Regions from separate parts of the Sporosarcina sp. FSL K6-6792 genome, predicted to be linked through region 3. Evidence: riboswitches for the same ligand, from Rfam matches in the RefSeq annotation. Region 3 holds a riboswitch; each other region holds the start of a gene.
What was found. A riboswitch is a leader RNA that binds a small molecule or an ion and turns the genes downstream of it on or off. The one in region 3 is predicted to bind cyclic di-GMP.
Positions count from the first base shown of each region.

Region 1: it holds a riboswitch for cyclic di-GMP, as region 3 does, so the genes downstream of both, MKZ26_RS18430 (sensor histidine kinase) here and MKZ26_RS07465 (methyl-accepting chemotaxis protein) in region 3, are expected to answer to the same signal.
Region 2: it holds a riboswitch for cyclic di-GMP, as region 3 does, so the genes downstream of both, MKZ26_RS02190 (response regulator) here and MKZ26_RS07465 (methyl-accepting chemotaxis protein) in region 3, are expected to answer to the same signal.

Region 1 is NZ_JBBOSA010000001.1:3,801,382-3,804,665, forward strand. It holds gene MKZ26_RS18425 (response regulator transcription factor) at 1-308, opposite strand, end outside; gene MKZ26_RS18430 (sensor histidine kinase) at 308-1,453, opposite strand; cyclic di-GMP riboswitch class II at 1,569-1,650, opposite strand; gene MKZ26_RS18435 (hypothetical protein) at 2,050-2,472, shown strand; gene MKZ26_RS18440 (hypothetical protein) at 2,512-3,284, shown strand, end outside.
Region 2 is NZ_JBBOSA010000001.1:463,770-467,053, reverse strand. It holds gene MKZ26_RS02200 (hypothetical protein) at 494-616, opposite strand; gene MKZ26_RS02195 (hypothetical protein) at 913-1,311, shown strand; cyclic di-GMP riboswitch class I at 1,516-1,601, shown strand; gene MKZ26_RS02190 (response regulator) at 1,632-2,000, shown strand; gene MKZ26_RS02185 (YolD-like family protein) at 2,500-2,763, opposite strand; gene MKZ26_RS02180 (hypothetical protein) at 2,854-3,240, opposite strand; gene MKZ26_RS02175 (transcriptional regulator) at 3,240-3,284, opposite strand, start outside.
Region 3 is NZ_JBBOSA010000001.1:1,569,866-1,573,149, reverse strand. It holds gene MKZ26_RS07475 (M15 family metallopeptidase) at 1-298, shown strand, start outside; gene MKZ26_RS07470 (GNAT family N-acetyltransferase) at 444-914, shown strand; cyclic di-GMP riboswitch class I at 1,424-1,509, shown strand; gene MKZ26_RS07465 (methyl-accepting chemotaxis protein) at 1,620-3,284, shown strand, end outside.

The DNA.
Region 1 (3,284 bases), 2.2 Mb from region 3:
TTTAATATATAGCCATCGACTCCTATTTCTTTTGCCTGTTTAAAGTCGTGCTCTTCCGTCGATGAAGTTAGCACAACGAATTTACAGGTTATTCCTTGTTGTTTCGCTTCTGTAATTAATTCCAAACCGGATTCATTAGCTAAGCGAAGATCCACTATCGCCAAATCAGGTGTAGTGTCATGGAATAGAGTTAGCGCGTCCTTTCTATTTGCTGCTTCACCTAGGATTTCAATTGCTCCATCTATAGTAAGGATAGATGTTAATCCTTTTCTTACTAATGGATGATCGTCGACAATAACAATTTGCATTAGCCAATCACCTGGACCTTCTCAAGTATTTTTGCGGTTGGAATTTCGATTTGTATTTCTGTCCCTATCCCGTGTAATCCACTTATCAAAAACGTTCCTGCCAAAGTACTGACAAGACGTCTCATATTGAAAAGACCGATTCCTTTTTCCTGCTGGCCTTCGGATATATGCGAATTAATTCCGATTCCATTATCATGAATTTCCAATACAGTTTTCTCGTCCAGTATAGATAATCTGAGTTCAATAGCCGTGCACTGGCCGTGGCGAACGGCATTTCCGCAAGCTTCACAAATAATTCTATAGAGTGCTTGTTTTAATTCGCTGGATAGTAAAGCTTCATCACCCGTTATTTGACAATCAATTCGTATATCACTTAACCGTGCGTACTCGTCAAAATAGTTTTGCAGCCAAACTTGAAAAGATTTTTCGTCATTCTTCGTCGAGTTGAGACCGTATATCGTCGACCGTAGTTCCTTTAATGTAGTGTTGGCAGATTGTGAAAGGAATTGATATTCATCATTCAATTCAGTACTAGTCATACCTCTACTTTTTGTTTGCAAACTGTGCAGAGAATAAACAATACCGACCAATCTTTGCGAAACACTGTCGTGGATTTCATTGGAGATACGATTTTGTTCCTTACTTACAATCATTTGCTCCTTCATTGAATCTGTATGAATTCTTTCGAGCATTATTTCACTAAGTTCGGCTAAGAACTCAAAAGGGCGATTGAAGAGTAATGTTTCTCTAGCCTCACTTGAACCGGAAATCTTAACGCCAATAACTCCGATAGTAGTGGAGGTTCTAATGACTTTCATCCCGTACCAATCCTCGTTAATTTTACTGACAAACAGTTCATTCTCCAGACGTATAGTATTCCATTCTTTTTTTAGGCCAGTTTCAATATGGGGATTACTCGTAGAAGATGCTAGGTAGCTATTTTGATGATTTACGTCCGTTAACCAAAAGAATGCTTCATCACTATGTGTAAGCTTGATGATAAATGCTATTATTTCTTTCATTATCATTTGAGGGCTTGAATTATCCATTAGGTGGAACAGCGATATACCGTGCTTCAATGTATCTAGATAGGTATCATTCGTTTCGATGGGGTTATTATTAGCGCATGCTTGTACCAAATCCAAAGTAGAAGCTTTCTGAGTGTATCCTTCTAATATATCAGCCAGAATCTTTCTGATTACTGTCACTCCCTCTCATTTCATAATAAAAACCCAATCAACTTGAACATAATGTCCAAGTATAATTAGGTCGGTTGCACCAATAACTCCATACATCCCAGGTGCCCATATAGAGGATGTATTTCACAGTTTCCGTAAATTATATTCTTTTATATAGTTCAGTATAACCAAATTACATTGAATATGACGTCATCTCCTGCGGTTGAAGAGGTTCTTTTTTTTTGTTATTAACTTGTATTTTAGCGAATTAAGACTTTTCAGTTACTTACTGCCCATCAGTAAATCAATATACAAGGTTACTTCTATAAGATAGAGCTGTTCATCGAAGTAGATGTGAACTGGTACAAAAGTGCACCGGCTCTCCACTAAAGTAGAAAACCGAAGTAGACAATCGATATTAGAAAATTACTCTTTAGAGTGAGGATGCCAGACAGGAATACTCCTATACTAAAAGTAGTTACAAAAACGGCAACAAGCCGAAAAAGTTATTGGAGGAGATTTTTGAATGAAGAAGTATGAAACATACTAAAGAGGTGTTCACGTTGAAAAAAATTCTTGGGATTTTTCTGGTGTTTACTCTCTTAGTAGGCGCAGGAACAATTTATGCAAGTGGCAATCCAGGACAGAACCTTTCCGAATGGTATAAGAATGCATTCCATAAAGAAAGCGAAAAGTTGGGTGCAGCTACTGCAACCGGTATGATATTGGTCTTGAAAGAGGTCAATATTTTTGTGAAAGAATCAAAAAAAAGCATTGATGATGCATTGGGAAGTTTCCGCGACGATAAGGTGAAAGAAGCGGAGTCTGGCATCGAAAAGTATCAGGCTGACACGATAAATAGTCTGAACGCTACGGTTGTCCAACTTGAAAACGTAAACTTCGATGATTACGTGGACAAGCAGAACATTGAAGCACAAATTGATCAGGAATTCGATCAGATGGTAGAGGACGTATTTAGCGAATAAGCACTCATACAAACCAATATGATAAAAGGGGATAATTAAATGTTCAAAACAGTAAAAGGTAAAGTAATCGCAGGAACAATGGTATTTGGACTCGTAACAGGTGCAGGAGTAGCGTTCGGTGCAACAGATGCAGGCACAAACCTCAAAAATTGGTATGACGGGCAATTTGGGAAGGCATCCACAAATGTAGCAGAACAAGTTGCAGCATACGCTGGCGGTAAAGTTGACGGATTGGCGGTTGAATATAATGGCCTGAAAACAGATGCTACAAACAGTATTAATGCAAAGGGCGTAGCCCAAGCAGGTGTAGCAAACAAAAATACTGAGACACTAAGCCGAGAACATATTGATGCAATAAAAGAAGAACAAGCACATATCAACACTTATTTGTCTGGTCAATTTGATAGCTTATCCAATTTTGCTAACGGTTTAATTAATCAAGCTGGTGATGACGCCCTTCAATATGCGAAAAATGATTTAGGGGAATACACAGGAGCTGCGGGAAATGCCGCGAATGAAAAAGTTAAAACGGACGTAAAAGCCGTAACTAATCAAGCTGTTAAAGACTTGGAAGATGCAATTAATGCGGCGAAAGCAGATCTTCAAACTAAATTAGATAAGGAAACGGGTTTAACCGTTACTGAAATTAAAGGTTTAATCGACGCGAAAATTACTGACCTCCGCACTAAAATCACTAAAATGAAAAATGATTTAGTTAAAGAACAGGAAAAACTTATTACTTTCACAGTAAAAGGACTTCAACTTGAAGCTGAAAAGGCAATGCAAGATTTGGTAGATGGCATTAATAAATA
Region 2 (3,284 bases), 1.1 Mb from region 3:
TATGAGGTCATTCAGTTATCTACTTCGCTTTTTGGTCAGACTATGCGGACCCACTTATTGCACTAGCTTGTAAATTTGAAATAAATTCCTAAAAAAACACTTTTAGTTATAGTATCTATGGTACAATCTTTCCATAGGGGGGGATATCCATGAGATACATTCTAGGTGTTATTATTTCTATTCTTGTAATAGTTTTACTACTTAAACTAATAGGCGTACTATAAACAGTCACATTATCTTTAAACTAAAAGTCAGTGTTTTTTTCCAGGTTCTGCTTCTATATCGCTTAGGTGCCTGGGGAAAGAAATTGATTCCGTTATGATAATATCTAGTCCTCTTCTTAATTTACTGCATTCAATGGGTCTCCCGTTTCCTCGTACTGTGCGTTAAAGTAAAGAACTGTCAGCCTGCAAAAAGCCATTTGTGGTGCTTTCAAATTCCTGTAATAAATCCCTATCTGTGTGATCCTGCGTATTAGGCGCATTCATGAATTTCATAAATGCATATTCTTTAGTCCGTAGATTTGGTTCGCCTCGTCTGAAATTTCATCCACACTTTCCGCTGCAATGACTTCGATATACATTTCTGTTGCCTTTTTATAAGGAGTTGACTTCAAGTCGTTTTCCTCCACGTTCACCGCTACCAAGCCTTAATACTCGTTTTTATTACATTCGCAATAAAATTGTTTAATAAATTCCCATCACATCTGCTACATATTTTGGTCGAACTGCGCACTACATTTTGATGGCTTTCTTTGCAATTTCACTTTGCAAAAAAGAAAGAATCCTCAAGGAACATTGAATGTAATAAGCTAATAAAAAGCACAAAGAATATTAAGGTATAGCCAGTCATACATTTAATCAATGTTGTTGTTTGTAATAGATATCAAAGTATTACAAAGGGAGAATAGCTATGAGCGTTGAGTTTGTTTTACTGGCACCAACAGCTCTTCAAGTGTTTAAAGCAGGAGAGTCCAATCCCAAAAAAGTAAAGCGGATTGTTTATGGGCAAGCTACATCTGACGCAAATGGTATAGCCACACTTTATTTTACAGAAAACGGATTATCTACTGGCATTCCATTATTAACAACTATTGACTATGCTGTATCAAGCGTATATTCTACAAATTCTTCGATAAATGCAAGACCGAGAGTACAAATGCGAGAAAAGAATGTTGCTGCAAAATTTGTCTCTGCTAATGTTACAAATAATAGTAGTATAGTAGTACTAGGAATTAATGTATTAGGTTCAGAAAATCCAGTGAGTGGGATTCTTGTAGATTTCATGATTTTAGGTAGCTTTGATAGTTAAGTGAAAGCGTCAATAAGTTTGAAAAACGTGGATTAACAATGGTTGTTCGAAATTTCCAGGCAAAAATCTCAAGATGACTGTAATAAAGACTGCTGATTACTTGGTCTTTTCTTCTCGGACTGTGCATGTTGCCTATCCAACTATTTACTTACTAATCCTTTGTATTAGACTCTTTCATAAGATTGTTCTATCAAAGTATGGTAGCTTGTATATAGGCAAACTTATCGAAAGGTAAGGACGCAAAGCCAAGGACCTAATACAATTATTTGTTATGGCAGCCGGTTACCAAGTGTATTGCTTTCTATCACTTGTTAAAAAGGATGAGGATCATTTTCAATAAATCAGTAATGCTCGTAGATGATTCAAAATTCATGAGAAATCTATTAAGAAAGATTATCGTAAGTAACGGTTATTATGTCGTAGCTGAAGCTGGGAGTGGAGAAGATGCTGTGACTCTTTATAAATCACACTTCCCTAACATCGTTTTATTGGATATCACTTTACCAAATATGAACGGTGTCGCTACGCTAAAAGAAATTAAGAAAATAAACCCCAATGCTCGTGTTGTTATGTGCTCAGCCTTAGGGACTCAAGACTTAATAATTGAGGCTTTAGAAAATGGAGCCGCTGACTTTATCGTAAAGCCTTTTTTTGATGGACTTATTACCCAATTAAATAAAATCTATTGAAAAACATAGTACACTAACATAAAAGACCACGAAATTATGGTCTTTTTTTCATTTCATTTCAAATGTACAGTTCGTGTTAACGAAATCACTTCACCTGCCCATGCATCCAACCAATATAATAAACCCCTAACGAGAGTAACAAAGAAGAAATAATGAATGCTCAACCTTCAAACGAGGTCATCCTTTCTTATTTAAACTCCGTTTAACTAACACTGAATTGTTTGATATATTATAAATGAATACAAGATTCAATAAATGTCAATCTGGTATTATCAAAGATACAAGATTTAAAAGGCGACCTCTTTCGAAATGTCGCCTTTACTCCGTCTAATCTTCCGCAATCTGCACATCGATTATACCCTCTACTGGTCTGCGGTCTCTTCCGAAAGGACTATCAACTGTAATCCACATCGACTCAACATTTTTTCCTTTATGACACCCATGTAAAAACCACATTCCCTTTTTTGCGCAACTTCTATTTTGAATGTTTTCTAGCATTTCATTTCACACTCACAATATTATTCATGTTTATTCTTACGTTTTCAAAACCCATTTGGAAAGATAATTTACCTTGTTGGCCATCGACTTCTGTAACGATTCCTGTAACTGACTCATACCTCTTTTGAGCATATATCGTAACCTCTACCTCTATGTTAAATTCTTTTGATTCCCCTATTCTTTCGCCGATTTCAAGAAAATCAGTTTCTGTTAGTTTTGGTCCTGCTACAACCTTTGATTTTGGTGGTTTTGGAATTGCTGTCATTTTCATCATCCTTTCTGTTCCAGTCTTTTATTTCCGCTAGGTGTTCCCTAAACATCAGTGATATGGCCAATTCTTCAGCGCTCTGATTAATCACGTTGTAGCAACTCCCCATGTATCCTGACTTTCCACCATTGCAAAGTAAACAGATATCAACTCTTCCGTCCTGTTACGCAACCGTATATTCATGTAGCGTCTCTTATCCTCGTAGCCATTTTGGATAAATGCATACTCGGTGAACGTGCCATCTTTCCCTCTTTTAATCAACTTCATATTTTTTCTTCGTGCATAATTATTTGTTTCTTTTAATTCAGCTCGAACCGTATTTAACGTACTTTCAACGATATAGATATAAGGTCCTTTCAATTTGAACGAACTTGTTTCAATCACTTCTCGGTCTCTCTCCAAGATGCTTATAATCATCGGTAGGTAAATCATTTTCTCGAAATACGGTAAGGCGTCTCCTAGGATTAACGGCATTAGATCACCATGCTTTCTTTATGTACGACGGGAACAAGTGCGAG
Region 3 (3,284 bases):
TTTAAGCCTAATTGATTCGAATGGTTTCGAATTGGATCTTGGTACGCCATTTGATGCTATACCACACGAGACTGACAACGCGACTTTTTTTGATGCAACAAATATCTCTGTAGAAGCCATTCAGAATCGTAAAATCTTGGCACACGCTCTTCGGTCCGTTGGCTTTGTTAATTATTTTACGGAATGGTGGCATTGGTCATACGGCGACAAATACTGGGCTGTAATGAATAACGTAGATCAAGCACTTTATAATCACGTTACGGATTCAGAGTTGTTGGATTTAGTGCAAGAGGTATAACTGGAACGAAAGAAAAGTTAGAAACCCGTATTATACGGATATTTGCATGCATGTATGTATAAAATTATTGAAATGTTCGTCGAGATAGTTATTTTATAGTGATAACTAGGTGGTTAATACAACAAATTGAAAGAAGGTAAAATGAATGGACCTAATTATCAAGAGAACCAAAGAAGTTGAAGCACGGCGACTTTTAGAAATACAAACAGAAGCTTTTTCAGAGGATTTAATAAGATATGAAGACCACGACACCAACCCAGTCAATGAACCTATTGAAAAATTACTTCGGAAAATTGAAATCTTCATACATTACACTATTTGGCTTGACGATGAGATTATTGGTGGTGCTGATATTCGTGATTTAAAAGAAAACAAGTACCGACTAAATAGAGTTTTTTTATCTTGCGAATATCAAAATAAAGGTCTTGGAAGCAAGATAATGAAACTAATTGAAAGCGAGTTTCCTACTGCTATTGAATGGAGTTTAGATACACCACATTTAAACACAAGAAATCATCATTTTTACGAGAAATTAGGATTCAAAAAAGTAAGACAGCATCAAATTACTAGCAAGCTTTTTTTAATTGACTATGTGAAAAAGATAGGAAGTAATTAATACTTTTACTTAACTCCCATGAAAATTAAACGCCAAATTTCACAAAATCAGCAACTCTAAAAGGAACTTAGCTCTTTTTAAAAAGTAAGAGTGTAGCTTCTAGTAGAAAAAAGGGCAAATAGATTTGATGAAACAGAATAAACAAATAGATAGGTCGAGCAAGCTATTCGCATTTTTATATAGCGTTTTCATAGCAGCACCTTTCTATAGCATATCAGGCATTTCTTCTTACCTGGAAGTATAAAAGTTGAAGTTGCCAGAAATGAGAATACTTTTGATATTGAAATTTCCAGCAATGCTATCCTTGAAAAGAATTTGATGTAACAATTTAAAACAGTGGAAAATAAATATGGTCGGGGGAGTAAAGGCACTATTTTTCTTTTTTTACCAATGACTATATACTAGTTTGGGTGTTTTGAAAGCAGGACATTAAGCGGTGTCATTATACTACTCTATGAATCTTTTGGTACTTCATATTGCCATCTATTAGACTATGTGGTATATTTTTTGATGGTTATAGGCAAACCTATTGAAAAGTAGGGACGCAAAGCTACAGGTCTAAAGTAATTATTACTATGACGGCTGAGCTGCTCAAGAAACGCTAGATAATAGTCTAGTTTTTTTATTTGCCTATTTCATTGTGAAATGGGCCTTTTTTCATGTGTAAAGAAAGATACAAAAATTGAAGAGGAGGAAATAATTATTATGCGTTTTTTTAAAAACATATCATTAAAGTATAAGCTTTTACTTACAGTTTCTATTATTGTTTTAGCACTTTTTACTGTTCTAACGACACAAAGTATTTCTCAATTGAACGGCCAGTTAGAAAATGACCTAGAACAAGAGTTAAAAAGTGTTGGCTTATTGACAGCCATGAACCTAGATTCCGAAGATATAGATGGTCTATTGAAAGTTCAAGGGGAAGACGATCCTGAATTTTTGAAAATGCAAAGTACCTTGGATGGCATAAGGGAAGAACAGGGAATCATGTTTTGGAGTTATATATGGGAGATGGAGGATAATGGCGTCACTCCTATCGGCTATACGGAAAATTTGAATGAAGCGTATGAAGCGGGGGAATTGTTTACTGATCTTGCTCCTGTTCATGTAGATACTGCTAAGCTTGCGATTAAAAATGATCAATCAGAGGTAACAAGCATCTTTGAGGACTCATTCGGATCATGGCGAACAGTTTTCAGCCCTCTTAAGGATGAAAGCGGAAATACAATTGCAGTGTTAGGAATTGATTATTCTGCGGATTATATTGATACCATCATTAAAAAAAGTGTTACAAAACAGATTATTATTGCAGTAATCGGAATTTCAATCTTATTAGTATTGCTGTATTTTACAATTGATCGGCTTCTATTACCACTTAAAAAAGTGGTCATTGTTGCAGACCAAGTGGCAAATGGAGAATTGAACGATGTTGATCTCCAGATTACAAATGATGAAGTTGGACAACTTTCACAATCGATAAAAACAATGGTTTCAAATTTGCAACATGTCATATTAAACATTAGAAATACATCTGATCACGTTGCATCATCAGCCAATCAGCTAACTATGAATGCGACAGAATCGTATATTAGTTCAACAAACGTTTCGAAAGAAATGAAGAATATCGCTCAAAACGCTGAAACTTCTTTGGTGATGACTGAAGAAACAGCAGCTGCAATGGAAGAAACAGCAGGTGGCATACAACAAATCGCTGATTCAGCCAATACTGCTTCTGAATCGTCTCTGACAGCCTCAATTGCTGCTGAACAAGGAAATAAGGTTGTCCAACAGGTGATTGATCAAATGCAATTAATTAATACATCTGTAGAACAAATAGAGGAAACTATTAATGGTTTACATGCTAATTCTAATAAGATTAGTGACATTGTGAACATTATTACTGCTATAGCAGAGCAAACAAATTTGTTAGCACTAAACGCTGCTATTGAAGCAGCCAGAGCTGGAGAGCATGGTAAAGGATTTGCTGTCGTTGCAGATGAAGTAAGGCGTTTAGCTGAACAATCATCTCAGTCGGCTAAAGAGATTTTCCAACTAATTCATATGATTCAAACGGATTCTAATGCCTCTGTAACCGTGATGGAAAAAGGAAAAGAAGACGTAAGAGTGGGAATGGATTATACGAATGAAGTAGGCGAGATATTTAAACGGATTGTACAATCTGCAGATGAAGTCGCAGATCAAATCCGGGAAATTTCTGCTGCATCTCAAGAAATTTCTGCATCCTCTGAAGAAGTAGTCGCATCCGTTAATAATATTAAGAAAACATCTCAACAATCTACCGAGTTTTCATTGAATGTCTCACAAGCTACACAAGAACAATTGGTGTCGATGCAAGAAGTGAAAGAAGCA